Regions from separate parts of the Streptomyces colwelliae genome, predicted to be linked through region 2. Evidence: riboswitches for the same ligand, from Rfam matches in the RefSeq annotation. Region 2 holds a riboswitch; each other region holds the start of a gene.
What was found. A riboswitch is a leader RNA that binds a small molecule or an ion and turns the genes downstream of it on or off. The one in region 2 is predicted to bind cyclic di-AMP.
Positions count from the first base shown of each region.

Region 1: another riboswitch for cyclic di-AMP. It lies ahead of ACNFOC_RS15215 (M23 family metallopeptidase); the one in region 2 lies ahead of ACNFOC_RS27015 (M23 family metallopeptidase).
Region 3: another riboswitch for cyclic di-AMP. It lies ahead of ACNFOC_RS31905 (transglycosylase SLT domain-containing protein); the one in region 2 lies ahead of ACNFOC_RS27015 (M23 family metallopeptidase).

Region 1 is NZ_JBLTJC010000060.1:4,989-14,788, forward strand. It holds gene ACNFOC_RS15195 (glutamate dehydrogenase) at 1-1,000, shown strand, start outside; gene ACNFOC_RS15200 (TetR/AcrR family transcriptional regulator) at 1,045-1,659, shown strand; gene ACNFOC_RS15205 (SIMPL domain-containing protein) at 1,696-2,295, opposite strand; gene ACNFOC_RS15210 (SGNH/GDSL hydrolase family protein) at 2,670-3,455, opposite strand; gene ACNFOC_RS15215 (M23 family metallopeptidase) at 3,697-4,647, opposite strand; cyclic di-AMP (ydaO/yuaA leader) riboswitch at 4,652-4,814, opposite strand; gene ACNFOC_RS15220 (alpha-galactosidase) at 5,118-7,190, opposite strand; gene ACNFOC_RS15225 (tyrosine-protein phosphatase) at 7,361-8,158, shown strand; gene ACNFOC_RS15230 (DUF6126 family protein) at 8,186-8,311, opposite strand; gene ACNFOC_RS15235 (helix-turn-helix domain-containing protein) at 8,308-8,958, opposite strand; gene ACNFOC_RS15240 (aspartate aminotransferase family protein) at 9,054-9,800, opposite strand, start outside.
Region 2 is NZ_JBLTJC010000141.1:2,112-11,911, reverse strand. It holds gene ACNFOC_RS27030 (bifunctional acetate--CoA ligase family protein/GNAT family N-acetyltransferase) at 1-2,560, opposite strand, end outside; gene ACNFOC_RS27025 (HPr family phosphocarrier protein) at 2,749-3,030, shown strand; gene ACNFOC_RS27020 (GntR family transcriptional regulator) at 3,192-3,887, opposite strand; gene ACNFOC_RS27015 (M23 family metallopeptidase) at 4,075-4,830, opposite strand; cyclic di-AMP (ydaO/yuaA leader) riboswitch at 4,844-5,005, opposite strand; gene ACNFOC_RS27010 (M16 family metallopeptidase) at 5,220-6,608, opposite strand; gene ACNFOC_RS27005 (M16 family metallopeptidase) at 6,605-7,960, opposite strand; gene ACNFOC_RS27000 (DNA gyrase/topoisomerase IV subunit A) at 8,288-9,800, shown strand, end outside.
Region 3 is NZ_JBLTJC010000188.1:9,558-19,357, forward strand. It holds gene ACNFOC_RS31895 (LacI family DNA-binding transcriptional regulator) at 1-757, shown strand, start outside; gene ACNFOC_RS31900 (HAD family hydrolase) at 864-1,670, shown strand; gene ACNFOC_RS31905 (transglycosylase SLT domain-containing protein) at 1,765-2,244, opposite strand; cyclic di-AMP (ydaO/yuaA leader) riboswitch at 2,248-2,419, opposite strand; gene ACNFOC_RS31910 (CocE/NonD family hydrolase) at 2,683-4,677, opposite strand; gene ACNFOC_RS31915 (peptide MFS transporter) at 4,705-6,207, opposite strand; gene ACNFOC_RS31920 (polyprenyl synthetase family protein) at 6,416-7,426, shown strand; gene ACNFOC_RS31925 (LolA family protein) at 7,689-8,921, shown strand; gene ACNFOC_RS31930 (ABC transporter ATP-binding protein) at 8,973-9,800, shown strand, end outside.

The sequences.
Region 1 (9,800 bases), on a different contig from region 2:
CTACGACCCGGAGGGCCGTTACGTCCCCCTGGGCGGCGCCAAGGGCGGCATCGACTGCGACCCCCAGGACCCGGTGTCGTACGGCCTCCTCGTGCGCTATCTGCGCGCCATGCGCCCGTACATCGAGAGCTTCTGGACGACGGGTGAGGACCTCGGGCTCACCCAGGACCTGGTCGACCGGGCCGCTACGGAGGCGGGGCTCGTGTCGTCGATCCAGGCCGTGTATCCGCTGCTCGACGACGAGACGGAGGCGCGGCGGCGGCTGGCGGACGCCTTCGCGGTCGAGGTGGACGGCATCGGTCTGGACGAGTTGGTCGGCGGCTGCGGGGTCGCCGAGTCGGTGCTCGCGGCGCTGGACCGGGCGGGCGTGCCGTACGCGGGGACACGGGTCGCCGTGCAGGGCCTGGGCACGATGGGCGGGGCCACGGCACGGTTCCTCACGCGCGCGGGGCTGACGATCGTCGCCGTCGCCGACATCAAGGGCACAATCGCGAACCCGGCCGGACTCGACGTGGACGCGCTGCTCGCGGCCCGGGACACCTACGGCACCGTGGACCGTTCCGCGCTGCGCCCCGACGACCGTGAACTGCCCGGCGAGGACTGGCTGTCCATCGAGGCGGAGGTGCTGGTTCCGGCGGCGGTGTCGTACGCGATCGACACCGCGAACCAGCAGGGGATCACCGCCCGCTGGATCGTCGAGGCGGCCAACATGCCCGTACTGCCCGAGGCGGAGGAACTGCTCTCCGCGCGCGGGGTCACCGTGCTGCCGGACGTGGTCGTGAACTCCGGGACGAACGCCTGGTGGTGGTGGACCCTGTTCGGCGACATCGGCGCCGACGCGGACGAGGCGTTCGCGCACACCCGGCGTTCGATGCGTGCCCTGATCGACCGGATGCTGGCCCGCGCGGAGGCCGACGGCACGACACCGCGCGCCGCCGCGCACGCGATCGTCGCGGACCGGCTGCCGGTCATCGCGGAACGGTTCGGCTGGTACCGGTGACGTACGGGACGGCACCCCTATGGGCAACGGATTAGGGTGACCGCGTGGCGAGAGTGCGGTTGAGCGTGGCGGAGCGGCGGACGGAGTTGCTGCGGGCCGCCGTCGAGCAGATCGAGGCGCGGGGCGTGGCGGCGGTCAGGATCGCCGACGTCGCCTCGGCGCTCGGGGTGAGCAACGCGCTGGTGCTCTATTACTTCTCGACCAAGGAGAAGCTGGTTGCCGCCGCGTTCACCTTCGCCGCCGAGGACGATCTCGCGCATCTGCGCAAGCTGCTCGGCCGCCGTACGACCGCACTACGCAGGCTGCGGGCCGCGGTGCGCTGGTACGCGCCGACCGGGCAGGCCAAGGGCTGGCGGCTGTGGATCGAGGGCTGGGCCGCGGCGCTGCGCGAACCCGCCCTCCTGGACGTCACGCGCGATCTCGACCGGCAGTGGAAGCAGGCACTCGCGGAGGTCGTCGCCGAGGGAGTGACCGCGGGCGAGTTCCACTGCCCGGACCCGGCCACCACGGCCCTGCGCCTCACGGCCCTCCTGGACGGCCTCGCCGTACAGATGACGGCGTACGCGGGCGCGGTGTCGCGGGCGCGGGCCCTGGAGTGGGTCGACGAGGCGCTCGCCCGCGAACTGGGTCTCGACCGGGCCGCGTTGACCGCCCCCTGAACCGTCCCCCCGTAGACACTCAGTTCAGTTCGACACTCAGTTCAGTTCGTAGACCGCGGTGACCGTGACCGTGGCGCGGATCCCACCCGGCGCGACGGGCACACCCGACGCGACCCCCGCGGGCAGGTCCGCGGCCACCGGGACAGGCCGCGACACGTCGGCCGTGTCATCGGTGAGCGAGACCAGCCGGCCGAGCCGGTGTCCGCTGAGGTGCGCGTACTGGAGGGCCTTCGAGTGAGCGTCCTCGTGCGCGGCGGCGCGTGCGTCGCGATGCGACGGGGCCGGTTCGGTGACGTCGAAGGCAACGGAGTTGATACGGCCCGCCGCACCCGTCGCGTCGGTGATCGCCTGGAGGATCCGCCCCGTGGCGGCGAGGTCGCGGACCTTCACGGAGAAGGACTGCGCGGCCTGGTAGCCGGCCAGGTGCGAGACCCCGTTCTGGTACTCGGTGACGGGACTCAGCGACAGGCTCTCGGTGCGGATGTCGCGCTCCGCGACCCCGTGTCGGCGTACGGCGGTGAGCAGCACGTCCGTCGCCTTGTTCTGGGCATCCAGCGCCGCCTGCGGGGTCTTGGCGAAGGTCTCGACCCCGGCGCCGATCACCGCGAGGTCGGGCCGGGCCGTCGCACTGCCCACGCCGGTGACGGTGACCGTGGCGGGGCTGGGCGCGCCGCGGTCGCCGGGGACGCGGCGAGCGCGGGGAGGCCTACGGCGAGGAGGGCGACGGCGAGCGCGGCGACGGCGCGGGCAACGGCACGGCCACGCGTGCGCGTGCGGATCGATCGGGTCTACGGGTGGGTGCGGGCATGCGGGCGGGACCCTTCCGGCAGCCGGGGAAGGTTCGGGGTCATGTCAGCACCCCGGTCCGTCCACCGCCGTACACCACTCCCGCGCGGTCACCTCACCGGTGGAGCAGGGCGGACCGACCGCACCGGGACGTACGACGACGTAGCACCCCTGGCGCGGCGACCGCACCCGCCACCCTGTGACCCGGTAACCCGCTCACCCCTTCAGGCCACCCGCTCGATCCGCATCTTGATGTCGTCCGGAGACAGCGCGCCCTTCGCCTCGACGTGGTCTCCCGAGGACTCGCCCCGGAGCCGGCGTCCGATCCACGGCACCAGGTACTCGCGCGCCCAGTGCACGTCGTCGCGCCGGATGTCGAGCGGGCCGCGCGGCGGCAGCGGCGGCCAGGGCTGGTCCGGGTCGGCCGGAACCTCGACACCGAGGACCTGACCGGCGCGGAGCGCCACGCGCGTGTGCCCCTCGGGAGAGAGGTGGAGCCGGTCGCCGTCCCAGGCCCGCCGGTCCTGAACCGTCTTCAGGGACCACAGGTCGAGCACCGGGCAGCCATAGCGGTCGGCGATGGCCCGCACATGTCCGTTGTAGGTGGCGATCTTGCCGCGCAGATGCTTGAGCACGGGGACGCCGCGGGTGTCGAAGCCGGTCGTCACCATGACGGTGCCGACGGCTCCGGTGAGGTCGGCGACCGCGCGTTCGAAGCGCTCGGCGACCTCGTCGGGGTCGGTACCGGGACGGATGATGTCGTTGCCGCCGGCGCAGAAGGAGACCAGGTCCGGGCCGATCTCCTTGGCCCGGGTGAGCTGGTCGGCCACGATCTGGTCGAGCAGCTTGCCGCGCACCGCGAGGTTGGCGTACTCGAAGTCGCCCTCGGGCCGCCGGTCCGCGAGCAGTACCGCGAACCGGTCGGCCCAGCCGACCATCGCCCCGTCGGGCCCTGGGTCGCCGACGCCCTCGGTGAAGCTGTCCCCCACCGCCACGTACGACCCGATCACTGATCTGTTGTCACTCTTCGAATCGTTAGCCACGGCAACCATAATTCACCCTGGGGTGTGACCTACGCGATCGTAATTAGGGGTTGACGGACGGTGAGATAAGCCACTCGTAAAGGGTTGTCCAAAGTCGGAATAAGTCTCTGATCAGGGGCGTTGACCCCGGAACTGCTGTGCCCGAAGGCCGGACCCAAGGATCTGGGTCCGGCCTTCGATGGTGTGTGGCAGGTGTCGGGGCCTGGTGTCAGCCGACGGTGACGCCGTGCGAGCGGAGGTAGGCGACCGGGTCCACGTCCGAGCCGTAGTACGGCGTGGTCCGGATCTCGAAGTGCAGGTGCGGGCCGGTCACGTTGCCGGTCGCGCCGGAGAGGCCTATCTGCTGGCCCTCGGTCACGGTCTGGCCGGCCGAGACGGACAGCTGCGACATGTGGGCGTACTGCGAGTACTCGCCGTCCGCGTGCCGGATGACGACCTCGTTGCCGTACGCGCCGTCGTAGGACGCGGAGACGACCGTGCCCGCCGCGACCGCCTTGATGGTGGTGCCGGTCGGGACGACGAAGTCGACGCCGGTGTGGTAGCCGCTGGACCACATGCTGCCCGCGACGTGGTAGCCGGTGCCGATGGTGGCGCCGGTCACGGGGAGGGTGTAGCCGGTGGAGGTGCTCGTGCTGTCGTCGCTCTGCGAAGCCGAAGTGCTCTTCGAGGAGGAAGAGGACGACGAGGACGAAGAAGACGAAGAGCCGGTCGACTTGGAGGAGTTGGACGACTTGGTCGTGTCCGTCCCGCTCGTCCCGCCCGTGGAGGCCTTCTCGCCGAGGGAGAGCTTCAGGCCCGGGTGGATCAGCGACGGGTCGCCGCCGATGACCTCGCGGTTGTCCTGGTAGATCTTCTTCCAGCCGCCGGTGACGTCCTGCTCCTCGGCGATCTTCGCGAGCCAGTCGCCGGCCTTCACCGAATACGTCTTGACGCCCGAGGACTTCGAGACGGTCTTCGCGGCAGCCTGCTCCGTGACCGTCTTCTCGGTCGCCGGAACGGACTGAACTGCCTTTTCCGGAGCGGAAGTCGTGGTCGCGGCATGGGCGCCGGTGGCCCCCATGAGCGGAAGAGCGAGCGCGGCGCCGCCGGTTCCGGCTACGGCCATCGAGCGAGAGAAACGCTGGGACTTCGGGCGGCGGTGCTTACCCTTCGCGGGCATGACGAATTCCTCTCCGGCGCCTGCGAGGTGAGCTGTCGGGTGCGGGCTGGAGATGCCCGGCCGCGCGCTGGTCGCGACTAAACCCCAAGCCCGTTCCGGAGACCGGAACAGGCGTCTTACCTGCGGGTCCCCCGCTCCTGCCGCATACGGGTGGGTGTGTGCGGAGTCCGGTCGGCGGCAGGATTGGGCGTCCGTCCGGATTGGTGGCGAACGTAAGCGAGGAAGACGCAAAGGGACAAGCAGGAGGTTCCACGGATTTGCGTTCCTTGCGAGTCCCTGTGGGAATTCACAGTCACCCTCCGTGAATTCCCCCGGGACTCAACCCCTCAATTCCCCTGCAAAAGCACGCCAATTACGTGAACATGACGAACGACGCACGGTCACGAATATGACGCTGCTCACGTACGCAACTCTCAGGTTCCTTTATTCCAGAGCGAGTTGGAACGAAGGCAGCAATTGGGACAGAGGGATCAGATGCGACGGAGGCGGAGAACCGTCGCATCAAGGTCACCGCGCAGCCCGGTCCGCAGCCCGTGGTGCAACAGGACGGCACCCCGGTGCACTTCGCCCGTTTCGAGGCATTCGTACGATGCCGTCGGGTCGAGCCCGCGCAGCCGGAGCGCCGGCAGCGGCTCGCCGTAGTGCTGCGCCTGGAGCAGGGCGAGGACGACGGTCTCATCGCCGCGCACGTACTGCACGGCACTCAGTCCGCCGCGCGGCGGGCGCAGCCGGTGGAGGTCGCCGTGCTGGACGAGCGGCCGGATCTCCTTGTAGAGGTCCACCCACCGGCGGGCCTCGGCAAGTTCCTCCTCGGTCCACTCCGAGAGGTCGCCGCCCACCCCGAGCACTCCGGCCATGGCGCTCACGAACCGGAAACGCAGGCTGCTGACCCGGTCGTTGAGCTGGGTGTTCGGGCTGTCGGTGACCCAGGCGGCCATCACGCGCGCGGGGTGGATCTGGCTGAAGCCGTGCTGGATGGCGAGCCGGTCGAGCGGGTCGGTGTTGTCCGAGGTCCACACCTGGTCCGTGCGGCTCATGATGCCGAGGTCGATCCGGCCGCCGCCGCCCGAGCACGACTCGAAGGCAACTCCCGGGTGGGCAGCCCGCAACCGGTCGAACAGGGCATACAGGGCGCGCACGTGGTCGACCCAGAGGCGCTGCGGATAGGCGTCACCGGGCCACCCGGCATCCGTGAAGCAGCGGTTGAAGTCCCACTTCACGTAGTCGATCGGCGCACTGGAGAGCAGCCCGTCGAGCTGCTCCCAGAGGTACTCCTGGACGTCCTCGCGGGCCAGGTTGAGGACGAGCTGATTGCGGAACTCCGTCCGCTTTCGCCCCTCTTGGTACTGCACCCAGTCGGGGTGCGCGCGGTACAGGTCGCTGTCCGCGTTGACCATCTCGGGCTCGACCCAGATGCCGAACTGCATGCCCAGCGCGTGGACACGGTCGGCGAGGGGCTTGAGGCCGGCGGGGAAGCGGTCCGGGTTGGGGGTCCAGTCACCGAGCCCGGCACGGTCGCTGGTGCGCTTCCCGAACCAGCCGTCGTCGACCACGAACAGCTCGACCCCGACAGCCGCCGCGCGCCGCGCGAGCGTCTCCTGCTGCTCCTCGGAGATGTCGAACTGCGTGGCCTCCCAGGAGTTGTAGAGCACCGGCCGGTCCTGGTCCGCGTCCGGGATGACATACGTCCGCTGGTAGGCGTGCCAGGTGCGGCTGGCGCCGCCGAACCCGGCGTCGCTCCACAGTCCGGCGAAGACGGGGGTCGTGAAGGACTCCCCCGGCGCCAGGAGCAGCAGCCCGGAGTCGTCGTACCCGGCGCCGCCGGTGATCTGCACGCGCGCGTCCGGGAGTTGGGCCACGGCGATCCGCCAGGACCCCGACCAGCCGAGTGCACAGCCGTAGACCTCGCCGCGCTCCTCGGTCGCGTCGGTGTCGAGGGCGACCCAGGGCAGGTGCTGGTGCCCGGTGTGGCCGCGCCGACTGCCGATGACCTTCTCACCGTAGGTGAGGTCGGAACGCACCAGCCGCGACTCGGCGGCCCACCGCCCGTGCAACTGCGACAGCTGCCACCCCTCACGCTCGGGCAGCGTCCACACGGCGGAGTCGGCGCGCAGCAGCTCCAGCGCCTCGGCCCCGTCGTTGTCCAGCGTCGTCCAGCGCTCTACGACGTCGCCACGCGTCCGGTAGTGCAGCGTGATCGCAAGGCCGGTGTCCCGGAAGCGCAGCCGCAGTTCGTCGCCCTCGGTGTCGTACCGCTCGAAGGTCCATTCCGTGCCGCGGCGCTCTGGCGTGCGCACGGACAGGGCGGGGCGTGCGAAGCGGGGGCCGCCCTCTACGGGGTACTCCTCGCGGCCGTCGAGCGGGGACTCGAAGGAGGAGCCGACGGGCAGCGGGCGGGCGGCGAGTTCCTCGGCGTCGGCGAGTCCGATCGCGGGGCCCCAGTGCAGGTGGAGCAGCTCGTCGTCCTCGGTGAGATGGACGGCGTAGCTGCTCGTGGGGCCCGACAGCACCCACGTACGGCCGTTCTCGGCGATCTCCAGCATCAGGTTCCTCACAGATTCGAACAAGTCCGCTCAAGCGCCAACATCATCAATGGCCGGGGGCCTGTGAGGCAACGCCTGTGGACAACTCATTGCCTCCCGAACCCATGTCGTATCGTCGTGAACGTGCCCGCCGGTGAGCCGCGTCGTCGGGCCGAGTGGGAGGAGTCCTCGTGACGCAGCAGATTCCGTCGACCGAGCCGGAGTTGTCCGGAGTGCGCAATTTCCGGGACGTGGGCGGACTTCCGACGGCGGACGGACGGCGGGTGCGGCACGGGGTGCTGTTCCGCAGCGGCCACCTCGCGCACGCGACGGACGAGGACGCGGTGTTCCTCGCCTCCCTCGGGCTGCACACGATCTTCGACTTCCGCAACGCGTCGGACCAGAAGCTGGAGGGTCCCGACGTCGAGCTGCCCGGCGTGCGCAATGTGAATCTGCCGCTGTCCGACCCGGCGGACGGCTCCGAGTTCTGGAAAATGGTCCGCGACGGCGAGATGGACCAGCTGCGTGAGATTCTCGGCGGCGACAAGGGCGCGAACCGGATGATCGCCTCGTACCGCACGATCGTCACGGAGCGCACCGCCGAGCACTCCCAGGTTCTGCACGCGCTCGCTCAGGACAGTGTTCCCGCGCTGATGCACTGCGCGGCGGGCAAGGACCGCGCGGGCCTGTCGATAGCCGTGACGCTGCTCGCCGTGGGCGTGGAGCGCGAGGCGATCGTGGCCGACTACCTGGAGTCGAACGCGAAGCACCGCCGCTACAAGGTGCGTCGCAGCGGCTCCGCCGCCTCGGCCTACTCCCCCGAGGTGATGGAGCTCCTCAGCCCCCTCTTCGACGCCCGCGCCGAGTATCTGACGGCGGCCTTCGAGACCGTCGAGGAGACCTGGGGCGGTGTGGACGCCTATCTGGAGCAGGGGTTGGGGATCACCCCGGAGACCCGGGAGCTGCTGCGCGAGCGCCTGCTCGACTGAATCGACTGAACTGGCCGCTGCGGCGGGCTACTTGGCGCCCACGGAGAACAGCAGGTAGATGAAGGCCGCGAAAACGTGGCCGACGGCGATGTAGATGATGAGCCGTACCCACAGGGCGCGCGGGAACTTGTCCTCGATGTTGTTGCCGCTCATGGCGTCTCTCCGGTGATCGGGCCCAGGCACAGGGTGGCCGTGGGGCTCTGCAGCAGGGTGTGGACGAACAGGACCTCGACACCGGACTCGTCGGCGGCGGCGAGGCGGTGCGGGGTGAGCGAGTCGAAGTGCGCGCTGTCACCCGGCGCGAGGAGGTGCGCGGTGTCCCCGAGGCGCAGGCGCAGCCGGCCCTTGAGGACGTGCAGCCACTCCTCGCCGGGGTGCACGCGCACGATGTCGCCCTGGGAGCCGTGCGGGATGCGTACGCGCAGCGACTGCATGCCGCGGCCGGGCGCCCCGGCCTGCCAGTACGTCCAGCCGCCCGCGTGGGTCGGTTCCATCTCGGCGGCGCGCACGACGGCGTCCCGGTCGGTGGCCGTCTCGCCGAGCAGATCCGAGACTGTCGTACCGTAGATGCGGGCCAGCGCGAGCAGCATCGGCAGCGAGGGCTGGCGCAGCCCGGTCTCCAGACGGGAGAGATGGGCGGGCGAGAGTCCGGCCGAGCGGGCGGCGACCTCCAGAGTGAGGGAGGCGCGGCGGCGCAGGGCGCGGAGCTGTGGTGCGACGGTGGCCGGCAGGTCGTCGGCAGGTCCGATCTGCGATTCTGGCCCGGTCGGCGATTCCGGGTCGGTCTCGGAAGAGCTCATGCCTCCATTGAGCCGCAGGCTTGCCTCTGCGGCAAATTTCTTGCCACAGAGGCAAAAGCCCACGACCCCGGCGGAAACCCTCTACTGGTTGGCCCCTACCGGTTGGCCACCGCCTGCTTCACGAGCGTCTTGCTGAAGTCCCACATCAGCCCGCCGCCGCTGTGCGCGTCGTCCATCACGGCCGTGAAGGCGTCAACGAACCGGTCCACCTCACGCTCGCCGACGGTCAGCGGCGGGATCAGCTTGATGACCTCCAGATGGTCGCCGGAGACCTGGGTGAGGATCCGGTGCCGCTGGAGCAGCGGTACGACCACCATCTGCGCGAACAGGCCCTTGCGCGCGGCCTGGAGCATGGTCCAACGGCTGCGCAGCTTCAGCGACTTGGGCCTGCCGAACTCGATGCCGATCATCAGGCCCCGGCCGCGCACGTCGGCGAGCAGCTCGTACTTGTCGACCAGCGCGGCGAGCCGGGTCCTCAACTGGTCCCCGGTGGCACGGGCGTTGGCGACGATCTGCTCGTTCTCCATGACCGAGAGCACGGCGAGCCCGGCCGCCATGGCCTGCGCGTTGGACCCGAAGCTCGCCGAGTGGACCAGCACCCGGTCCATGGACGAGTAGACCTTCTTGAAGATCCAGTCCTTGCCGAGGGTCGCGCTGACCGGCACATAACCGCCGGACAGCGCCTTGGCCACGCACACCAGGTCCGGTTCCACGCCCTCCTCGTGCTGGTAGGCGTAGAAGTCGCCGGTGCGGCCGAGACCGGTCTGCACCTCGTCGGCGATGAGCAACGCCTTGTGCCGGTGCAGGAGTTCCTGCGCGGCGCGCAGATAGCCGGGCGGGGC
Region 2 (9,800 bases):
TGTCCCCGAGCAGCTGCGAGGCGGCTCCGGCGAGCCCGAACGACAGCACGGCCCCCGCCGCCGGATCGATGACGGCCCGTACGACGGTGTCGACCCCGCGCGGCGCCATCCGCTGCACCACCGGCCGCAGTTCCTCCGGCTTCCCGAACAGCTCGCCCAACTCGGCGTACGCCCGCCGCAGTTGGTCCTCGTCCGCGAGGTCCAGGCGTACGCCGCCCAGGTCGGCCCGGTGGCGCAGGTGCGGGGCGGTGGCCTTGAGGGCGACCGGGTAGCCGAGGGTGCGGGCGGCCTCGGCGGCGGCGTCGGGGGTGGGCGCGGGCAGCGCGCGGTGGACGTCGACGCCGTACTTGCCGAGCAGTTCGCACGTCTCGTCGGCGCCGAGGGTGAGGCCCTGCCCGCGCGCGAGCAGCCCGCCGATCAGTCCGGCGGAGCCCTTCTCGTCGATGTCCTCGAACTCGGGCACCCGGCCGGGGTCGGTGGCCTCGCGCCGCCACTGCGCGTACTTCACGGCTTCGGCGAGGGCGCGGACGGCGCGCTCGGCGGCGGGGAAGGCGGGGATGAGGCCGCCGCCTTCGGGGGCGGGCGTCGCGGTGGCGGCCCGCTCCGGTTCCGCGGTGCTCCGTCGGGGTGGTCCTTCCGCAGGGCGGGACCGGTCGGCGCCTCCGTCGGCACCGGGCGCCCTGGAAGCGACCTGTGGCGCCGTGCTCATCGCGGCGGACAACGCCTCGGCCAGCCCGCCGAGTTCGACGTGCACCACCAGTACCGGCTTCCCCGGAACCGCCGCCGCGGCGGAGCGCAGCGCCTCCGCCAACGCCGCGTCCTCGGCCGGCCCCTCCCCCACCGCGGGTATCGCGGTCACGACCACCGCGTCGCACGCCTCGTCGGCCAACGCCTCCGACAGCGCCCGATGGAAGTCCCCCGCCGTTGCCGCCGTGGTCAGATCCAGCGGAGCGAGCGGCCGCAGCCCCTCGGAGAGGCACGCGTCGTAGGTCAGCAGCCCGAGCGACTCGGAGTTCCCGACGATCGCCACGCGCGGACCGCCGGGCAACGGCTGGCGCGCGAGCAGCAGCCCCGTGTCGACCAGTTCGGTGATCGTCTCGACGCGGATGACCCCGGCCTGGCGCAGCAGCGCGGACACGGTCGCGTGCGGCAGCCGCGTCGCCCGTACCGCGTGTCCCTGGGGGGCGGATCCGGCGCCCTGGACCACGACCAGCGGTTTCGCCGCCGCCGTGCGCCGGGCGAGGCGGGTGAACTTGCGGGGGTTGCCGATGGACTCCAGGTACATGAGGGCGACGTCGGTGTCGGGATCGTCGTACCAGTACTGAAGGACGTCGTTTCCGGACACGTCCGCGCGGTTGCCTGACGACACGAACGTGGACACGCCGGTGACTCCGGTGACCCCGCCGCCGCGCCGGTGCAGCCGGGAGAGCAAGGCGATGCCGATGGCGCCGGACTGCGCGAACAGTCCGATGCGTCCGGGGCGCGGCATCTCGGGCGCGAGGGACGCGTTCAGCCGTACGTCGGCCGCGGTGTTGATGACCCCGAAGGCGTTCGGCCCGATGATGCGCATGCCGTACGTGCGCGCGTGGCGCACGAGTTCGCGCTGGCGCTCGCGTCCCTCGGGGCCGCTCTCGGCGTACCCGGCGGTGACGACGACGAGCCCCTGCACCCCGTGTTCGCCGCACTCGGTGACGACTTCGGGGACGTGCTCGACGGGGACGGCGACGACCGCGAGGTCCACGGGGCCTTCGATGTCGCGGACCGAGCGGTACGCCGGCACCCCGTCGAGGTCCTTCCGCTCCTCGGGGAATGCCTTGTTCACGGCGTACAGGCCGCCGGTGAACCCGGCGTCCCTGATGTTGTCGAGAACGCTGCGGCCCACTCCTCCGGGCGTGCGGCCCACGCCGACGACGGCGACCGAGCCGGGCACCAACAGCCGTCGTACGGACCGCGCTTCGGCGCGCTGCTCCCGCGCGCGCTGCACGGCGAGGGACCGATCAGTGGGTTCGAGGTCAAACTCCAGGCGTACGACGCCGTCCTCGAAGCTGCGCTTCTGGGTGTAGCCGGCGTCCGTGAACACCTTGATCATCTTGTTGTTGGCGGGCAGCACCTCGGCGGCGAAGCGGCGGATGCCGCGCTCGCGGGCGACGGCCGCGATGTGCTCCAGGAGGGCGGAGGCGACGCCCCTCCCCTGGTGCGCGTCCTGCACGAGGAAGGCGACCTCGGCCTCGTCGGCGGGGGCGGAGGCGACACGCCCGTCGGCACTAATGCGGTCATAGCGTACGGTGGCGATGAACTCGCCGCCGACGGTGGCCGCGAGTCCCACCCGGTCCACAAAGTCGTGGTGCGTGAAGCGGTGGACATCCTTGGCGGACAGGCGAGGATACGGCGCGAAGAAGCGGTAGTACTTCGACTCGTCGGAGACCTGCTCGTAGAAGCTGACCAGGCGCTCGGCGTCGTCGACGGTGATGGGCCTGACGCGCGCGGTACCCCCGTCGCGCAGCACCACGTCGGCTTCCCAGTGGGCGGGGTACTCGTGCCGGTCCGACGAGGTCTGCATGGGCCCCAGCGTACGGCTCGCGTCTGACAACGGCGCGAGGCAGTCTGTGGGAGAAAACAGCAAGGGGAAGTCGGGCCGAGGCCGCGGTCCGACGACTCGCTCCGGACGGTCCACGGGACCGGTCCGGGCTCGCTTCACGTGTGGGAAACTGGTCTAGACAACCCTGAGACTCTGAAGGGCAGCATCACATGGCTGAGCGCCGCGTCAACGTCGGCTGGGCGGAGGGCCTTCACGCCCGCCCCGCCTCCATCTTCGTCCGGGCCACCACGGCCTCGGGTATCCCCGTGACGATCGCCAAGGCCGACGGCAACCCCGTCAACGCGGCCTCCATGCTCGCGGTCCTGGGCCTGGGCGCCCAGGGCGGCGAGGAGATCGTCCTCGCCTCCGAGGCCGAGGGCGCCGACGCGGCCCTCGACCGCCTGGCGAAGCTGGTCGCGGAGGGCCTTGAAGAACTCCCCGAGACCGTCTGACAACCCCGCAATTGACGGTCGCGGTGCTTTTCGCCCAAAAACGATCCACCGCAACCTCGAAGGGCTCGTCCGAATTACCGGGCGAGCCCTTCGTAATTTCCACTTACGGGCAGCATAAATAATCCCCCGCGAATTACCTCTCTTTGTATACGGCGCCCGTGTTAATGCCGCAGACCCGACATGTTTACGGGAGGTTGCGAAGTCCTCACACGCTCCGTGCCGTTCGCGCCGCCGGGAAAGCGCAGCCGGTGCGCGGTGCCCGCGCGCTCGGTGTGCAGGGCGGTGATCGCCCGCGCGCGCTCGCCGTCGCCGCGCGCCACCGCGTCCACGATGGCCCCGTGCTCGGCCCAGGACTCCACGGGGTTGGCCGGTGCGTCCACCGCGTACATCCAGGCGATCTTGTGCCGCAGCTGGGTCAGCATCGAGGTCAGCGCGGGGCTCCCGGAGGCCTGTGCCAGCGTCTCGTGGAACCAGCTGCCCAGGGAGCGCAGATCCTCGCTGTTGCCCCTCCTGGCGCGCTCCTGGCCCAGCCTGACGAGGCCGCGCAGCACCTTGAGGTGGGCCTCGGTGCGCCGCTGGGCGGCCCGCGAGGCGCCGAGCGGCTCCAGCAGCATCCGCATCTCCAGCAGGTCGGCGGCCTCCTGCTCGGTCGGTTCCGCGACGCACGCGCCCGCGTGCCGCCGGGTCACCACGAACCCCTCGGCCTCCAGCGTGCGCAAGGCCTCCCGGACGGGGACGCGCGAGACCCCGTACCGGCGCGCGAGGAGTTCCTCCGTGAGACGGCTGCCGCGCTCGTAGACACCGGCGACGATGTCGTCCCGGATCGCCGTGCATACCGAGTGCGCCGGAATACGCATGTCCGACCTCCGCCTTAATCCCCGTGAAACGTCGACGATTGACGTGTGTTCCGTGACTCTATTGCAATGAGCGGGAATTTCCGATGGCGGGCCGGAATCCATGGATATTTTTTGGACAGGAGGGCTCCGGAAACGCCGAAAGCCCCGGCCGGCGAGCCAGGGCTTCGGGAAGTGCGGCGCCGTGTCGTCAGACGTTCACGCCGTGCTTGCGGAGGTAGGCGACGGGGTCGACGTCGGAGCCGTACTCGGCGGTCGTGCGGGCCTCGAAGTGGAGGTGCGGTCCGGTGACGTTGCCTGTCGCCCCGGAGAGGCCTATCTGCTCGCCCGGGGTGACCGTCTGGCCGACGGAGACACCGATGGACGACAGGTGGCCGTACATGGTGTACATGCCGTCGGCCATCTTGATCACGACCTGGTTGCCGTACGAGCCTCCCCAGCCGGCCTCGACGACGGTGCCGGAGCCGACCGCGTGCACGGAGGTGCCGGTCGAGGCGTGGAAGTCGATGCCGGTGTGGGCACCGGAGGACCACAGGGAGCCGCCGGTCTTGTAGCCGGTGGAGACGTACGAGCCGGTGACCGGTGCGACGAAGGTGTTGAGCCTCTTGCGCTCGGCCGCGCGGGCGGCGCGTACCTCGGCCTCGCGCTCCGCCTTGGCCTGCGCGGCGGCCTTGGCCCGGGCGGTCTCCCTGGCCAGCGTTTCAGCGGCGGCCTGCTGCTGGGCGACGGCCTGGGCGTCGATCTTCTCGGCCACGGAGTCGCCCATGGCGACGACGGGGGTGAGACCGGTCTGTTCGGGGGCGGGCTCCGCGGCGAACGCGGGGGCGCTCGCGAGGGTACCGACGACGCCGGTGGTGGTGAGGGCCGCGACACTCGCGACACGAACGGTGGTGCGATGGGTCCGGCTCGGGCGACGGTGCTTCCCGGTGGCGCGGGTGAACGCCATGGAGTGGCTGGTCCTTTCCTTCCTTCTCGCCTACCGGGTTAGCTGACGGGTTCGGAGCAGGAAGGTCTCCTACGGACCCCCTCGCTGGGCGCGGGCGTCCGATTCACCCCAGGGACACTTGTGGGTCCCCGGCTCCCCTGGCTCGCGCCGTACGGGGACTCGGCGATGACTGTCCGGTGCCACGAGTGCGGCGCGGTGCCTGACGGACAGCCGGACCGACGCTAAGGGGGGCAACTTTCAATCCCCAAACGGATCACGGTTTTTGTTGCACATGCCACAGGGCAGACAGGCAACCTCTCCCCCAATTCGGACATTAGGGGGCCCTGATGACTCTTCAGTCACCAGGGCCCCCACACGCGCGTGCCGCCGATCGGCTCTCTACTTGTCGTCTACTCGGCCGGGACGACGGTCACTTCGCCGATGCCGAGAGCCTCGACGGGCTCCTTGATCTGCTCCGCGTCGCCGACCAGGATCGTCACCAGACGGTCCACCGGGAAGGCGTTCACGACCGCCGCGGTGGCCTCCACGGTGCCGGTCGCGGCGAGCTGCTGGTACAGCGTCGCCTGGTAGTCGTCGGGCAGGTACTGCTCGACCTGGTCGGCCAGCGTGCTGGCGACGGCCGCGGCGGTCTCGTACTTGAGCGGCGCCACCCCGACGAGGTTCTGTACGGCGATGTCCCGCTCGGGGTCGGTGAGTCCGCCCTCGGCGAGCTTGCGCAGCACGGTCCACAGGTCGTCCAGCGCGGGACCGGTGTTCGGGGTGTCCACGGAGCCGCTGATGGCGAGCATCGAGGCGCCCGTGCCGTCGGGTGCCGAACGCAGCACCTGGCCGAACGCCCGCACACCGTAGGTGTAGCCCTTCTCCTCGCGCAGGACGCGGTCCAGGCGGGAGGTGAGGGTGCCGCCGAGGCAGTACGTGCCGAGCACCTGCGCGGGCCACACGCGGTCGTGCCGGTCGGCGCCGACGCGGCCGATGAGCAGCTGCGTCTGGACGGCGCCGGGACGGTGCACGATCACGACCCGCCCGGTGTCGTCGGCGGTCACCGGCGGCACGGGACGCGGCTGGGCGGTGGAGCCCGTCCACGAGCCCAGGGTGTCGGCGAGCAGCGCGTCCAGGTCGATGCCGGTGAGGTCGCCGACGACCACGACGGTGGCCGTCGCGGGGCGGACGTGCCGGTCGTAGAAGGCGCGTACGGCCCCGGAGTCGATCTTCTGGACGGTCTCCTCGGTGCCCTGGCGCGGGCGCGACATGCGCGAGGTCGCCGGGAACAGCTCCTTGGAGAGCTCCTTGGCCGCGCGGCGGGACGGGTTGGCCGTCTCGTGCGGGATCTCGTCGAGGCGGTTGCGGACCAGCCGCTCGACCTCGCTGTCCGCGAAGGCGGGCGCCCGCAGCGCGTCCGACAGCAGACCGAGCCCCTTGGCCAGACGCGAGGCCGGGACCTCCAGGCTCAGGCGCAGCCCGGGGTGGTCGGCGTGTGCGTCGAGGGTGGCGCCGGAGCGCTCCAGCTCGGCGGCGAACTCTTCGGCGGAGTGCTTGTCGGTGCCCTCGGAGAAGGCCCGCGCGGTGATCGTGGCGACACCGTCCAGGCCGGCCGGTTCGGCCTCCAGGGGCGCGTCCAGGAGCACCTCGACGGCGACGACCTGCTGGCCGGGGCGGTGGCAGCGCAGCACGGTCAGGCCGTTGCCGAGCGTCCCGCGCTCCGGGGCCGGGAAGGCCCACGGCCTGGCCTCGCCGGCCTGGGGCTGCGGGTGGAATTCCATCGTGGCGAGCTCGGTCACTTGGCCGCCTCCTCGTTCTCGTCGCCGGCTTCTGCTTCGTCATCCTCGTCCGCGATGGGCTCGTACACGAGCACCGCGCGGTTGTCGGGGCGCAGTCGGGCCTTGGCGACCACCTGCACCTCCTCCGCCGTCACGTCCAGGACGCGCTGTACGGCGGTCAGGGCGAGCTGCGGGTCGCCGAACAGGACGGCGTACCGGCACAGTTCGTCCGCGCGGCCCGCGACCGTGCCGAGACGGTCCAGCCACTCGCGCTCCAACTGGGCCTGGGCGCGCTCCATTTCCTCGGCCGTGGGGCCCTCCTCGGCGAACCGGGCGAGCTCCTCGTCGATGGCGGCCTCGATGACGGGCACCTCGACGTCCCCGGACGTCTTGACGTCCAGCCACCCCAAGGAGGGCGCTCCGGCCAGCCGCAGCAGGCCGAAGCCCGCCGCAACGGCCGTACGGTCGCGCCGTACAAGGCGGTTGTAGAGGAGCGAGGACTCGCCGCCGCCGAGGATGGTGAGGGCGAGGTCGGCCGCGTCGGACTCGCGCGTGCCGTCGTTCGGCAGGCGGTAGGCGCACATCAGGGCGCGCGCCGGGACCTCTTCCTCGACGACCTCGCGCAGTTGCCCGCCGATCACCTCGGGCAGCGTGCCGTCGCGGGGCTCGGGCTTGCCGTCGTGCGAAGCGATGGACCCGAAGTACTTCTCGATCCAGGCGAGCGTCTGCTCGGGGTCGATGTCGCCGACCACGGACAGGACCGCGTTGTTGGGCGCGTAGTAGGTGCGGAAGAACGCGCGCGCGTCCTCCAGGGTGGCCGCGTCCAGGTCCGCCATCGAGCCGATCGGCGTGTGGTGGTAGGGGTGGCCCTCCGGGTAGGCGAGGGCGGTCAGCTTCTCGAACGCGGTCCCGTAGGGCACGTTGTCGTAGCGCTGGCGGCGCTCGTTCTTGACGACGTCCCGCTGGTTCTCCATGGACTCTTCGTCCAGGGCGGCCAGAAGCGAGCCCATGCGGTCGGCCTCCAGCCAGAGCGCGAGCTCCAACTGGTGGGTGGGCATGGTCTCGAAGTAGTTCGTGCGCTCGAAGCTGGTGGTGCCGTTGAGCGAACCGCCCGCGCCCTGCACCAGTTCGAAGTGGCCGTTGCCCTTCACCTGTCCGGAGCCCTGGAACATCAGGTGCTCGAAGAGGTGAGCCAGGCCGGTACGCCCCTTGACCTCGTGGCGGGAACCGACGTCGTACCAGAGGCACACCGCCGCGACCGGGGTCAGGTGGTCCTCGGAGAGGACCACGCGCAGACCGTTGGCCAAGCGGTGTTCGGTCGCTGTCAGACCGCCGGACCCTGCCTCGGCGGTGGCCGTGTGACCCATGGGCATGTACGTCCCTTCGATCGCGGATTCTCTGGCTGGAACCGCAGAAATCCTGCTCGTCCCGCCACTGTATGCAAGCGTGCGGACCGTCGGCGAAGTTCCCGGCGGACGTACGCCCAGAGCGAGATCGCGTAGCCTGCGGGCAGTCGCACACGTGGACTCACGCGGCAGCCGCCGGCGACGGACCCGAGCGGGCAACGCCGGGTCCTGGTCCGCGTTGTCAGTGCCGCGGTCCACAATGGTTCACGTCAAGACCCCGTTCACGCTTCAGCAAGAGTGAGCCGAAGGGGAGCGACCCCCAGGCGAGCGACCAGAAAAGAGGAGCCGGCAGCGATGGCCCGCCGCAGCACGAAGACCCCGCCGCCCGACGACTCGTTCGAGGAGCGGATCCTCGACATCGACGTCGTCGACGAGATGCAGGGCTCCTACCTTGAGTACGCGTACTCGGTCATCTACTCCCGAGCCCTGCCGGACGCCCGGGACGGCCTGAAGCCGGTCCACCGACGGATCGTCTACCAGATGGACGAGATGGGCCTGCGCCCCGACCGCGGCTATGTGAAGTGCGCGCGTGTCGTCGGCGAGGTCATGGGCAAGCTGCACCCGCACGGCGACGCGTCGATCTACGACGCCCTGGTGCGCATGGCCCAGCCCTTCTCCATGCGCGTGCCGCTGGCCGACGGCCACGGCAACTTCGGCTCGCTGGGCAACGACGACCCGCCGGCCGCCATGCGGTACACCGAGTGCCGGCCGTCCGAAGCGGCCAACCTGATGACCGAGTCGATCGACGAGGACACGGTCGACTTCACCCCGAACTACGACGGCCAGGAGCAGGAGCCGGTGGCCCTGCCCGCCGCCTTCCCGAACCTCCTGGTGAACGGCTCGTCGGGCATCGCCGTCGGCATGGCCACCAACATGCCGCCGCACAACCTGGGCGAAGTCATCGCCGCCGCCCGCCACTTGATCCGCTATCCGAACGCGGACCTGGACTCCCTGATGCGGCACGTCCCCGGCCCCGACCTGCCGACGGGCGGCCGGATCGTCGGCCTCACCGGCATCCGGGACGCGTACGAGACGGGCCGCGGCACCTTCAAGATCCGCGCCACGGTCGCCGTGGACAACGTGACGGCACGCCGCAAGGGCATCGTCGTCACCGAACTGCCCTTCTCCGTAGGCCCCGAGAAGGTGATCGCCAAGATCAAGGACCTGGTCGGCGCGAAGAAGCTTCAGGGCATCGCCGACGTCAAGGACCTCACCGACCGCGCGCACGGCCTGCGCCTGGTCATCGAGGTCAAGAACGGCTTCGTACCGGAAGCGGTCCTGGAGCAGCTCTACAAACTGACGCCGATGGAGGAGTCCTTCGGCATCAACAACGTGGCACTGGTCGACGGCCAGCCCCTCACGCTGGGCCTCAAGGAACTCCTGGAGGTCTACCTCGACCACCGCTTCAACGTCGTACGGCGACGCAGCGAGTTCCGCCGCACCAAGCGACGCGACCGCCTCCACCTGGTGGAGGGTCTGCTCACCGCTCTCATCGACATCGATGAGGTCATCCGGATCATCCGCTCCAGCGACAACTCGGCGCAGGCAAAGCAGAGCCTGATGGAGCGCTTCTCCCTGTCGGACATCCAGACGCAGTACATCCTGGACACGCCGCTGCGCCGCCTGACCCGGTTCGACCGGATCGAGCTGGAGTCGGAGATGGAGCGGCTCCGGGCGGAGATCGCGGAGCTGACCCGCATCCTGGAGTCGGACGCCGAGCTGCGCAAGCTGGTCTCGACCGAACTGGCCGCGGTGGCGAAGAAGTTCGGCACCGACCGGCGTACGGTCCTGCTGGAGTCGGCGGGCG
Region 3 (9,800 bases), on a different contig from region 2:
CCTGCTGCGGGGTTGCACCGAACACCTGGCCCGGCACGACATCCCGCTGCTCCTGATGCTGGCCTCGTCGAAGGACGAACGCCGCCGCCTCACCCGGTACATCACCTCGGGCCACGTGGACGGCGTACTCCTCGTCTCCAACCACAGCGGCGACCCGGTCGCGGCCGAACTCCGGGACGCGGGAATCCCGTTGGTGGCCTGCGGCAAACCGCTCGGCAAAGCCTCCAAGTACAGCTACGTCGCCGCCGCCGACCGCGACGGCGCCCAGGAGATGGTCCGCCACCTCATCGCCGCCGGCCGCCGCCGCATCGCCATGGTCACCGGCCCGCTCGACGCCCCCGGCGGCCCCGACCGCCTGGCGGGTTACCGAGACGTCTTGACGGAGGCAGGCCTCCCGCACGACCCCACCCTGGTGGTCGAGGGCGACTACCGCCGCACGGGCGGCGAGGAAGCGGCCCGCAGACTCCTGGCCCAGGCCCCGGACATAGACGCGGTCTTCGTAGCCTCCGACCTGATGGCCCTCGGCGTCGTCAACACCCTCCAACAATCCGGCCGTTCGGTCCCGGATGACATCGCTGTCGGAGGCTTCGACGACTCGGCGGCGGCCACCTCCATCACCCCGGCCCTCACGACCATGCGCCAGCCCTACGACCGCATCAGCGCCGAGATGGTGAGGATGCTGCTGGCCCAGATCGCCGGCGAGGACACGGCGGGCGTGATTCTGCCTACGGAACTGGTGGTACGGGAGTCGGCATAACGGCCGTAACTGTCAAACCAACCGGAACACGGGTCAACGCATGTGAAGGCAGGAGCCGTCCGGTTCGTGTCGAGTCGGTGGGGCGTTCCATCCGTATTCTCTGATCATGGCCGCACCCCTCGCATATGCACTGATCGCCACCGACCTGGACGGGACGCTGCTGCGCGGCGACGACACACTCTCCGACCGGTCCCTCGCCGCACTGCGGCGGGTGGCGGCGGCGGGTGCCCGGCACCTCGTCGTCACCGGCAGGCCCGCCCCGAGGGTGCGACCGCTCCTCGACGACCTCGGCAGCAGGGGGCTCGCGGTGTGCGGACAGGGCGCGCAGTTGTACGACGCCGGCGCGGACCGTCTGCTCTGGTCGGTCACCCTGGACCGGGAGTTGGCGGAGACCGCGCTCGGCAAGATCGAGGCGGAGGTGGGCCAGGTGTACGCGGCGGTAGACCAGGACGGCGTGGACGGCCTCACCCTGATCGAGCCCGGCTACTTGATGCCGCACCCCACGCTCCCCGCGGTACGGGTAGGCAAGCGGGACGACCTCTGGTGCGAACCCATCAGCAAGGTGCTGCTCCGTCACCCCGCCCTGGAGGACGACGAGTTGGCGTCCACGGCCCGCTCGGTGGTCGGTTCCCTGGCCTCGGTCACCATGTCGGGCCCCGGCACCGTCGAACTCCAGCCACTCGGCATCACCAAGGCAACGGGACTGGCCCTCGCCGCCCGCCACTTGGGCCTGTCCCCGTCCGACACCATCGCCTTCGGCGACATGCCGAACGACATCCCGATGTTCGACTGGGCGGCCCACGGAGTGGCGATGGCCAACGCCCACCCCGAACTCAAGGCGGTAGCCGACGAGGTGACGTCCTCGAACGAGGACGACGGAATCGCCCTGGTACTTGAGAGATTGTTCAGCTAGAACGCCCTGCTTTTAGGGGCGCGGGGAACTGCGCGACCAGCCACGACGGCGCGGCAGTCAAACAAACAACCCGTCGTGGCTGATCCAACGATTTCTAGTAAGCCCCGTACACGTTGTCGATGGAGCCATACACCGCGGCGGCGTAGTTACAAGCAGCGGTGATGTTCGCAACCGGGTCATACGGGTCAAACGAAGTCCCGGCAACGTGATACGCGTTGAACGTCGGGTCGATCACCTGAAGCAACCCCTTCGACGGCGTACCCGCCGCCGCGTTGGAGTCCCAGTTGTTGATCGCGTACTGGTTCCCGGAAGACTCACGGATCACGTTCCGGTAGATCCCGTTGTACGTACCCGGAATCCCCTTCTGCGCCATGATCGCGAGCGACTCCCGAATCCACCCGTCAAGGGTGTTGGGGTACCCGGCAAGCGTGGTCGAGGCGGCGGTGGTCGACGTGGTGGCCGCGGACGCGGTGGTCGCACCGACGACAGGCAGCGCGAGGATCGCGACACCGGTACCGGTGAGAACGGCACGGCGGACGAGGCGGGCGCGGCGGGACTGAGCGGATGCAGGCATGACGAGGTTCCTCTCCGTCGCCTGCGAGGTGAGCTGTCGGGTTCGGGCTGGGAGGTGCCCGGCCACGCCCTGACGGACGTGACTTAACCCCAAGCCGTTCCGGTCATGACGACCGGCCCGGCGGCTTACCTGGTTCCCCCGCTCCTGCCGTGCGAGAAGTTCGTGACTGGGATGCCGGGCGGCGGCAGGATTCGGCGTTCCGCTCGACAGGCCGGGAAACTATGCGAGAGCACATGTCCGGAACAAGTGGCGGAATCACACCTAACCCCTATTGACCTTGGTCTGAGGCGTATGAGGCACTTGATCCTTTGCGTGAGCCAAGGGTCAACTGTCAAATGCCGTAAGGGAAAACGCGGGCAGACCAGGACACAGGGCACGCACAGAAACGCGTGACCCAACTCACGGGAGGATTAAGAACGGCAAATCGGGCATTCATCCTCAACTGGCAGTTCTCGGAATCCTTTTCTCCCATGTGCGGTGGAAGATCACTTCTTCGCCCTCGGTGCAGATGACCTCGTTCGAGGTAATAAATTCCGTTTCGTCGCAAGTAATCTCCGACCGCGTCCGCACGGTCGTGTCCCACCCCAGCTCCGGCCGGTGCAGCCGGATCGACCAGTCCGAGCGGGTGCGGGCCGACAGCGGATCCGACTCGTCGATCGTGTACGTCTCCAACGCGTCCTCGGTGAACTCGAGCCCGTCCGGGTACACGCGCGTGCCGCCGTACCGGGGGTCCACCTCCAGCCGCCACTCGCCCTTCGCGACATCCCGTACGACCAGCCGCTCGGGGCGCGGTTCGTCCAGCGTGGCCGGGTAGTTGACCCCGAGGGGCTCGGCCTCCTCGGGTTCGTCGAACCGGATGTCCTCCGTCAACTCCTGTTCCCGCACCGGGAGTTCGAGCGCGCTCCCCTCCGGGTCCAGCGTGAACCCCGCCGCCGATTCCGGCTGCGGCCAGATCCACGGCCAGTACGCCGACGACACCGCGAGCCGGATGCGGTGCCCGGGCGGGAACGCGTGCCCGATGCCGTTCAGCTCGAAGGTCACGTCCTCGGTGGTGCCCGGCGTCCACGGCACCGCCCGGTCCCGCCCATGCCGCGCCGACAGGTTCAGCACACCCCGGGTGACCAGGGTCGAGGCGCCGTCGGGGGCCACGTCGCACAGCCGGGCGATCACCTGCCCGCGCGGCACCTCACAGGTCAGCCGCAGCCGCACCCTCGGCCGCCCCAGCACCCACGTCTCGGCCGGCACCTCGAACTCGAAGCACGCGGAGCGCGCGTCCTCGTCCCGCTGGTCCGGCGGCAGGTCGGCGTCGTTCCCGAAGGGGAAGAAACGGCCCGCGTCCACGCCCGTGTGCATGGGGGAGCGGACGATCACGGGGGCACCCCGGAGGCCGTACGTCGTCGTCTTCACGTGCGGCGAGGGCCACGCGGGCTCGCCGACCCAACGGCCCGGCAGGGTGTCGTAGACCGTGGCCGGAGGGTGCGAGTCGCTGACGTAGGCGCGGAGGAGGGGGTCCGTCATCACTCCTGTGTCGATGCCCTTGAGGTGCTGATCCCACCAGCGGAGGGTCTCCTGGAGGAAGCCGATCGCGGGGCCCGGCGGCAGGCCGCGGTCCGGGTACTGGTGCGACCACGGGCCGATCAGGCCGCGTACGCGGTCCGGCGGGAGGTGTTCGACGAGCCGTAGGACCGTGTCGCGGTACGGGTCGTGCCAGCCGCCCACCGCGAGGACGGCCGCGTCGATCGCGCCGTAGTCCTCGCAGACGCTGCCGTGCTTCCAGTAGTCGTCGCGGATCTGGTGGGCGAGCCAGGTGTGGATGAACGGGTCGATCTGTTCGAGGCGCTTGAGCCACGTGTCGCGCCAGACGAGGCCCGCGTACTCGGGGTCCGGCGGGCGGGCGACGAAGGCGAGCATGGTGGCCGCCCAGGCGTGCAGGTCGACCGCGAGGGCGGAACCTCCCATGTAGTGCACGTCGTTGTCGTAGCGGTCGTCCGTCGAGCAGACCGTGACGATCGCCTTGAGCGGCTCGGGCGCGAGGGCCGCGATCTGGAGGGAGTTGAAGCCGCCCCAGGAGATGCCGAACATGCCGACCTTGCCCGTGCACCAGGGCTGCGCGGCAAGCCAGTTGACCACTTCTACGCCGTCGGCGAGTTCCTGCGCGTCGTACTCGTCGCCGGGGGCACCCTCACTGTTGCCGTGCCCGCGCACATCGACCCGGACGGAGGCGTAGCCGTGGCCCGCGTACCAGGGGTGGCGCTGGGCGTCGCGGGGCGCCGTCCAGTCGGTCAGGCGGTACGGGAGGTACTCGAGGAGCGCCGGTACGGGTTCGTCCGTCACCGGGCGCCACACGCGCGCGTAGAGGCGTGTTCCGTCGGGCAGCGGGATACGGAGGTCCTCGTGGGCCGTCTCGTAGGGGAAGGAGGTTCGGATGTGCATGACGTGACCCCTGGGGCTCCGTTGGCTTCAGTGGACCGGGTGCATCGTGCGGCGCAGCCACGGCGCGGCGGCCATCACCGCGAGGCCCGCGGCCACCGCGATCGCGCCGTTGACGCCGAAGTAGGCCGGCTTGGAGACGTCGTCGTAGAGCTTCACCGTCTGGGCCTGGATGCCGTTCGCGAGGGCGAGGGACAGGAACCAGAGGGACATGGTCTGGCTGGAGAAGGCGGCCGGGGCGAGCTTCGTCGTGGCCGACATGCCGGAGGTCTCCAGGAGGATGTCGCCGAGGCCGAGCAGGAAGTACGAGCCGACGATCCACCAGGCCGACATCGTGTAGCTGTCGTTCGCGTGCCCGGAGGTCGGCAGGACCATCAGCAGGAACGACAGGCCGCCGAGTACGACGCCGATCGCGATCTTGTTGGAGGCGTGCGGCTGGCTACGGCCCATGCGGACCCAGAGCGCGGCGACCAGGGGCGCGAGCCCGACCTCGAAGGCGCCGAGCGCGCTCGCGTACCAGCTGGCGGGGAAGTCGAAGCCGAGGATGGTCGTCTCGGCGTTCGACGCGGCCAGTAGCATCATCGTCGAATAGGCCTGGAAGAGAATGAAGTTGAAGACCGTGGAGGCCAGGAACAGCACGATGTACGGGCGCAGCCGGCCGCGTTCCTCGGCGCTCACGCGCGGGCTCATGAACATCACCGCGAAGTACACGACCGGCGCGATCACGGAGATGACGGTGAGCAGGTCGACGAAGCGGCCCATCGTCAGCCAGCCGGCGACGGCCAGCCCGGTCGCGAGCACGGCGGCGGCCAGGATGCCTACGACGATCAGTCGCACCGCGCGGCGCAGCGCGTCCGGCGCGAGCGCGAACTCCGCGGTGTTCCTGCGCCCGGCCAGGTGACGGCGGCCCGCGACGTACTGGATGAGCCCGAACGTCATGCCGACCGCGGCCGCCGAGAAACCCCAGTGCCAGCCCTCGTGGTCGCCGAGCCAGCCGGTGATCAGCGGGCCCGCGAAGGCGCCGATGTTGATCGCCATGTAGTAGAGCGCGAAACCGGCGTCCCGGCGCTCGTCGTCGGTGCGGTAGAGCTTTCCGACCATGGTGGCCACGTTGGGCTTGAGCAGGCCGGTGCCCGCGCTGATCAGCCCGAGGCCCACCCAGGTCATCGTGGGGGTGGGGACCGCCATCGCGTAGTGCCCGCAGGCGATCAGGACGCCGCCCCACAGCACCGCGCGGTACGAACCGAGGATGCGGTCGGCGAGCCAGCCGCCCGCGACCGAGACGAGATAGACCAGGGTTCCGTAGGCTGCCGATACGGATGCGGCCGTTCCGGACGACATGCCCATGCCGCCGTGCGCGACGGTATCCGCGAAATAGAGGACGAGGATGGCCTGCATGCCGAGGAACGAGAACCGCTCCCAGACCTCAAGCCCGGAGAGCGTGAGCAGCCCCTTGGGCTGGCCGAAGAAGGCGTGGTCGTCCTCGGGCGGCGGTTGGTCGTCGGGTTCGGCTTCCAGTGCGGTTCGGGACACGATCCACTACTTCCGCGTAAGTCGATAAATATCCGTTCTTATCAGGTGATCGAAAACATACCGGTCGTGATCCGATACCGCCCCTGCTGGACGGGGTGGGCGGCCTGGGTGATCGAAAGCTGACCGGATACGCTGACTTGAGTGATGCCAGCGACCTATCGACAAACCGTGTGACCGCCCAGGGACACCAGCAGACAGGAGACCCCTCGTGACCGTCGTCGGGCCGTTCGGGCTGAGCGTGCGGGACCAGGCTCTGGAAGCCGATGTCCAGGCCGGAATGGCGGCCGTCGAGGAGGGTCTGCTCGAAGCCACCAAGAGCGAGGTCCCCTTCATCACGGAGGCCGCCCAGCACCTCGTGCGCGCGGGCGGGAAGCGGTTCAGGCCGCTCCTCGTGATGCTCGCCGCACAGTTCGGTGACCCCTACGCGCCGGGTGTCGTGCCCTCGGCCGTCGTCGTCGAGCTGACCCACCTCGCCACGCTGTACCACGACGACGTCATGGACGAGGCGACCGTGCGGCGCGGCGTGGAGAGCGCCAACACCCGCTGGGGCAACTCGGTCGCGGTGCTCACCGGCGACTTCCTCTTCGCGCGCGCGTCGCACACCCTGGCCGACCTCGGCCCCGAGGCGGTGCGGGTGCAGGCCGAGGCGTTCGAACGGCTCGTCACCGGCCAGATCCTGGAGACGGCCGGCCCGTCCGACGGACGTGACCCGGTCGAGCACTACCTCGACGTGCTCGGCGGCAAGACCGGCTCCCTGGTCGCTGTCGCGTGCCGCTTCGGCTCGATGATGGCCGGCTGCGACGACACGATCGTCGACGTCCTCACCCAGTACGGCGAGCGGCTCGGCGTCGCCTTCCAGCTCGCCGACGACGTCCTGGACATCGCCTCCGACGGGGAGGAGTCCGGCAAGACCCCGGGCACGGACCTGCGCGAGGGCATCCCCACGCTGCCGGTGCTGCGCCTGCGGGAGCGGGCGGACCGCCTCGGTCTCGCCGAGGACATCGCCCTGTGCGAGCTGCTCGACTCCGACCTCACGGACGACGCCCGGCTCGCCGAGGCCCTCTCCCGGCTCCGGGCCCACCCGGCGCTGGAGCAGGCCCGCCGCGACACCGTCCGGTACGTGGAGGACGCGCGCGCGGCCCTCGCCCCGCTGCCCGAGTGCGACGCGAAGGTCGCCCTCCTGGAGATGTGCGACGCGGTGGTGCACCGCGCGGGCTGAGGCCCTGGGCAAGAGGCCCTGAGTAACTGCCGTACGGAGGCGGCGTCTTCCCCCTAAGGGTTTGGGGAGGCGTCGCTTCCGTGTGTCATACCCCAGGCGTACGTGGAGTTGGCTCCCGGGTCTGACGCTTATGTGTGGCGGATTTGGTCAGATGGAGAACAGAGAAAACACCACTCCTCACCGATTCGGGTGAGAATGGCGGCTCAGGGTGGGACGAGTGCACGACGGATTAGCCGCCGCCGACGACGGAGGTAAGGCAGACATGGCACCGTACGAAACCGACGACAGCACGGACACCGGAGAGCGCGACGAGCTCCGGGCCGGGCGGCGCAGGGCGGCGCGGTACATCGTCCCGGTCACCGTGGTGGGGGTGGCGGCGGCGACCATCGGACTGGTCCCGGCGCTCGCCGACTCCGGCGACCCGAACCTTCCCAAGGTCACCGCCCAGCAACTCATCGACAAGATCGCCAAGTCGGACGTCCAGCAGCTGTCCGGCACCGTGAAGATCAGCACCGACCTGGGCCTGCCCGACCTCGGCGGCCTGGAGAGCAGCCTGATGTCCGGCGCCACGAAGTCCGGCGACGGCTCCTCCGCCGACCCGACCACCAAGCTCACCGAGCTGGCCACCGGCACCCACACCCTGCGCGTCGCGGCCGACGGCCCCGACAAGCAGAAGGTCTCCCTGCTGGAGAACGCGGCGGAGTACAGCCTCATCCACAACGGCAAGGACGTCTGGGGCTACGACAGCGCGTCGAACGAGGTCTTCCACGGCACGACCGCCGCGGATGCCTCCGGCGCCTCCAAGAGTGACGAGACCCGGGCCACGCCCAAGGGGCTCACCGACGAGGCGCTGAAGTCGGTCGACGACACGACGTCCGTCACGGTCGACGGCACGGAGCACGTTGCCGGGCGGGACGCCTACAAGCTGCTGATCAAGCCCAAGCAGTCCGGTACGACGGTCGGCGCGATCAGCGTCGCGGTGGACGCGAAGACCGGTCTGCCGCTCAAGTTCACGCTCACCCCGGCGAGCGGCGGCGCGGCTGTCGTCGACGTCGGCTTCACCCAGCTCAGCCTCGCCAAGCCGGCCGCCTCGACCTTCGACTTCAAGACGCCCAAGGGCGCGAAGGTCACCACGGAGGACAGCGCGACGGAGGCTGCTCCGACCCCGGACCACTCCGGTGCGTCCGGTAAGGCCGGCAAGTCCGACGAGGACCTCGGCAAGGGGCTCGATGATCTGACGGTTCTCGGCAAGGGCTGGAACTCCATCGCCACGTTCGACACCGGCGGCGAGGGCGTGCCGTCCGGCTCCTCGGCCGGTGGCGGCGACCTCGGTGGCTTCCTCGGCTCGCTCGGCGACGAGGTGAAGGGCGACTTCGGTTCGGGCACGGTGTTCTCGACCCGGCTGGTCAACGCCCTGGTCACGGACGACGGCAAGGTCTACGTCGGCGCGGTCACCAAGAGTGCGCTCGTGAAGGCGGCGGACGCGGCGAAGTAAATACCGACGGTTGATCAACTGCCGTAGGGGCACGACGAATTGAGGGAGTCGATGGGCGAACCGTCCGCTGAAGTGCCGGAACAGGTGGGGGCGGGTGACGGCATCATCGCCACCCGTGGTCTCACCAAGCGCTTTCGCGGCGGGCAGCTTGCCGTGGACGGTCTCGACCTGACCGTCCCGGCGGGCAGCGTCTTCGGCTTCCTCGGGCCGAATGGCTCGGGTAAGACCACCACCATCCGGATGTTGATGGGGCTGATCGAACCTACGTCTGGGACGGCCCGTGTGCTGGGTCGTCCCATGCCGAGATCCGTGCGTACGGTTCTGCCGCATGTCGGTGCGCTGATCGAGGGGCCCGCCTTGTACGGGTTCCTTTCCGGTCGCGACAACCTGCTTCGGTACGACGCCGCCGATCCGACCGCCGATCCGCGTACCCGGCGTACCCGCGTCGCCGCCGCGCTGGACCGGGTGGGGCTGACGGCCGCCGCCGGCAAGAAGGCCAAGGCGTACTCCCTGGGGATGAAGCAGCGGCTGGGGCTTGCCTCCGCTCTGCTTCAGCCCCGTGAGCTGCTTGTTCTGGACGAGCCGACGAATGGGCTCGATCCGCAGGGCATGCGTGAAATCCGGTCTTTGATCCGGGAGTTGGCTTCCGACGGGACGACCGTTTTTCTGTCTTCTCATCTGCTCGACGAGATCGAGCAGGTCTGCACCCATGCGGCCGTGATGGCACAGGGGCGGCTGATCACCCAGGGCTCGGTGGCCGAGCTGGCGGCGGGGACGAGGGGGCGGCTGTTCGTGAACACGCCTGATGCCGGGGACGCGGCACGGGTGCTGAAGGAGCAGGGGCTGGCCGACGTGGTCGTGGCGGAGGAGCGGGTGACT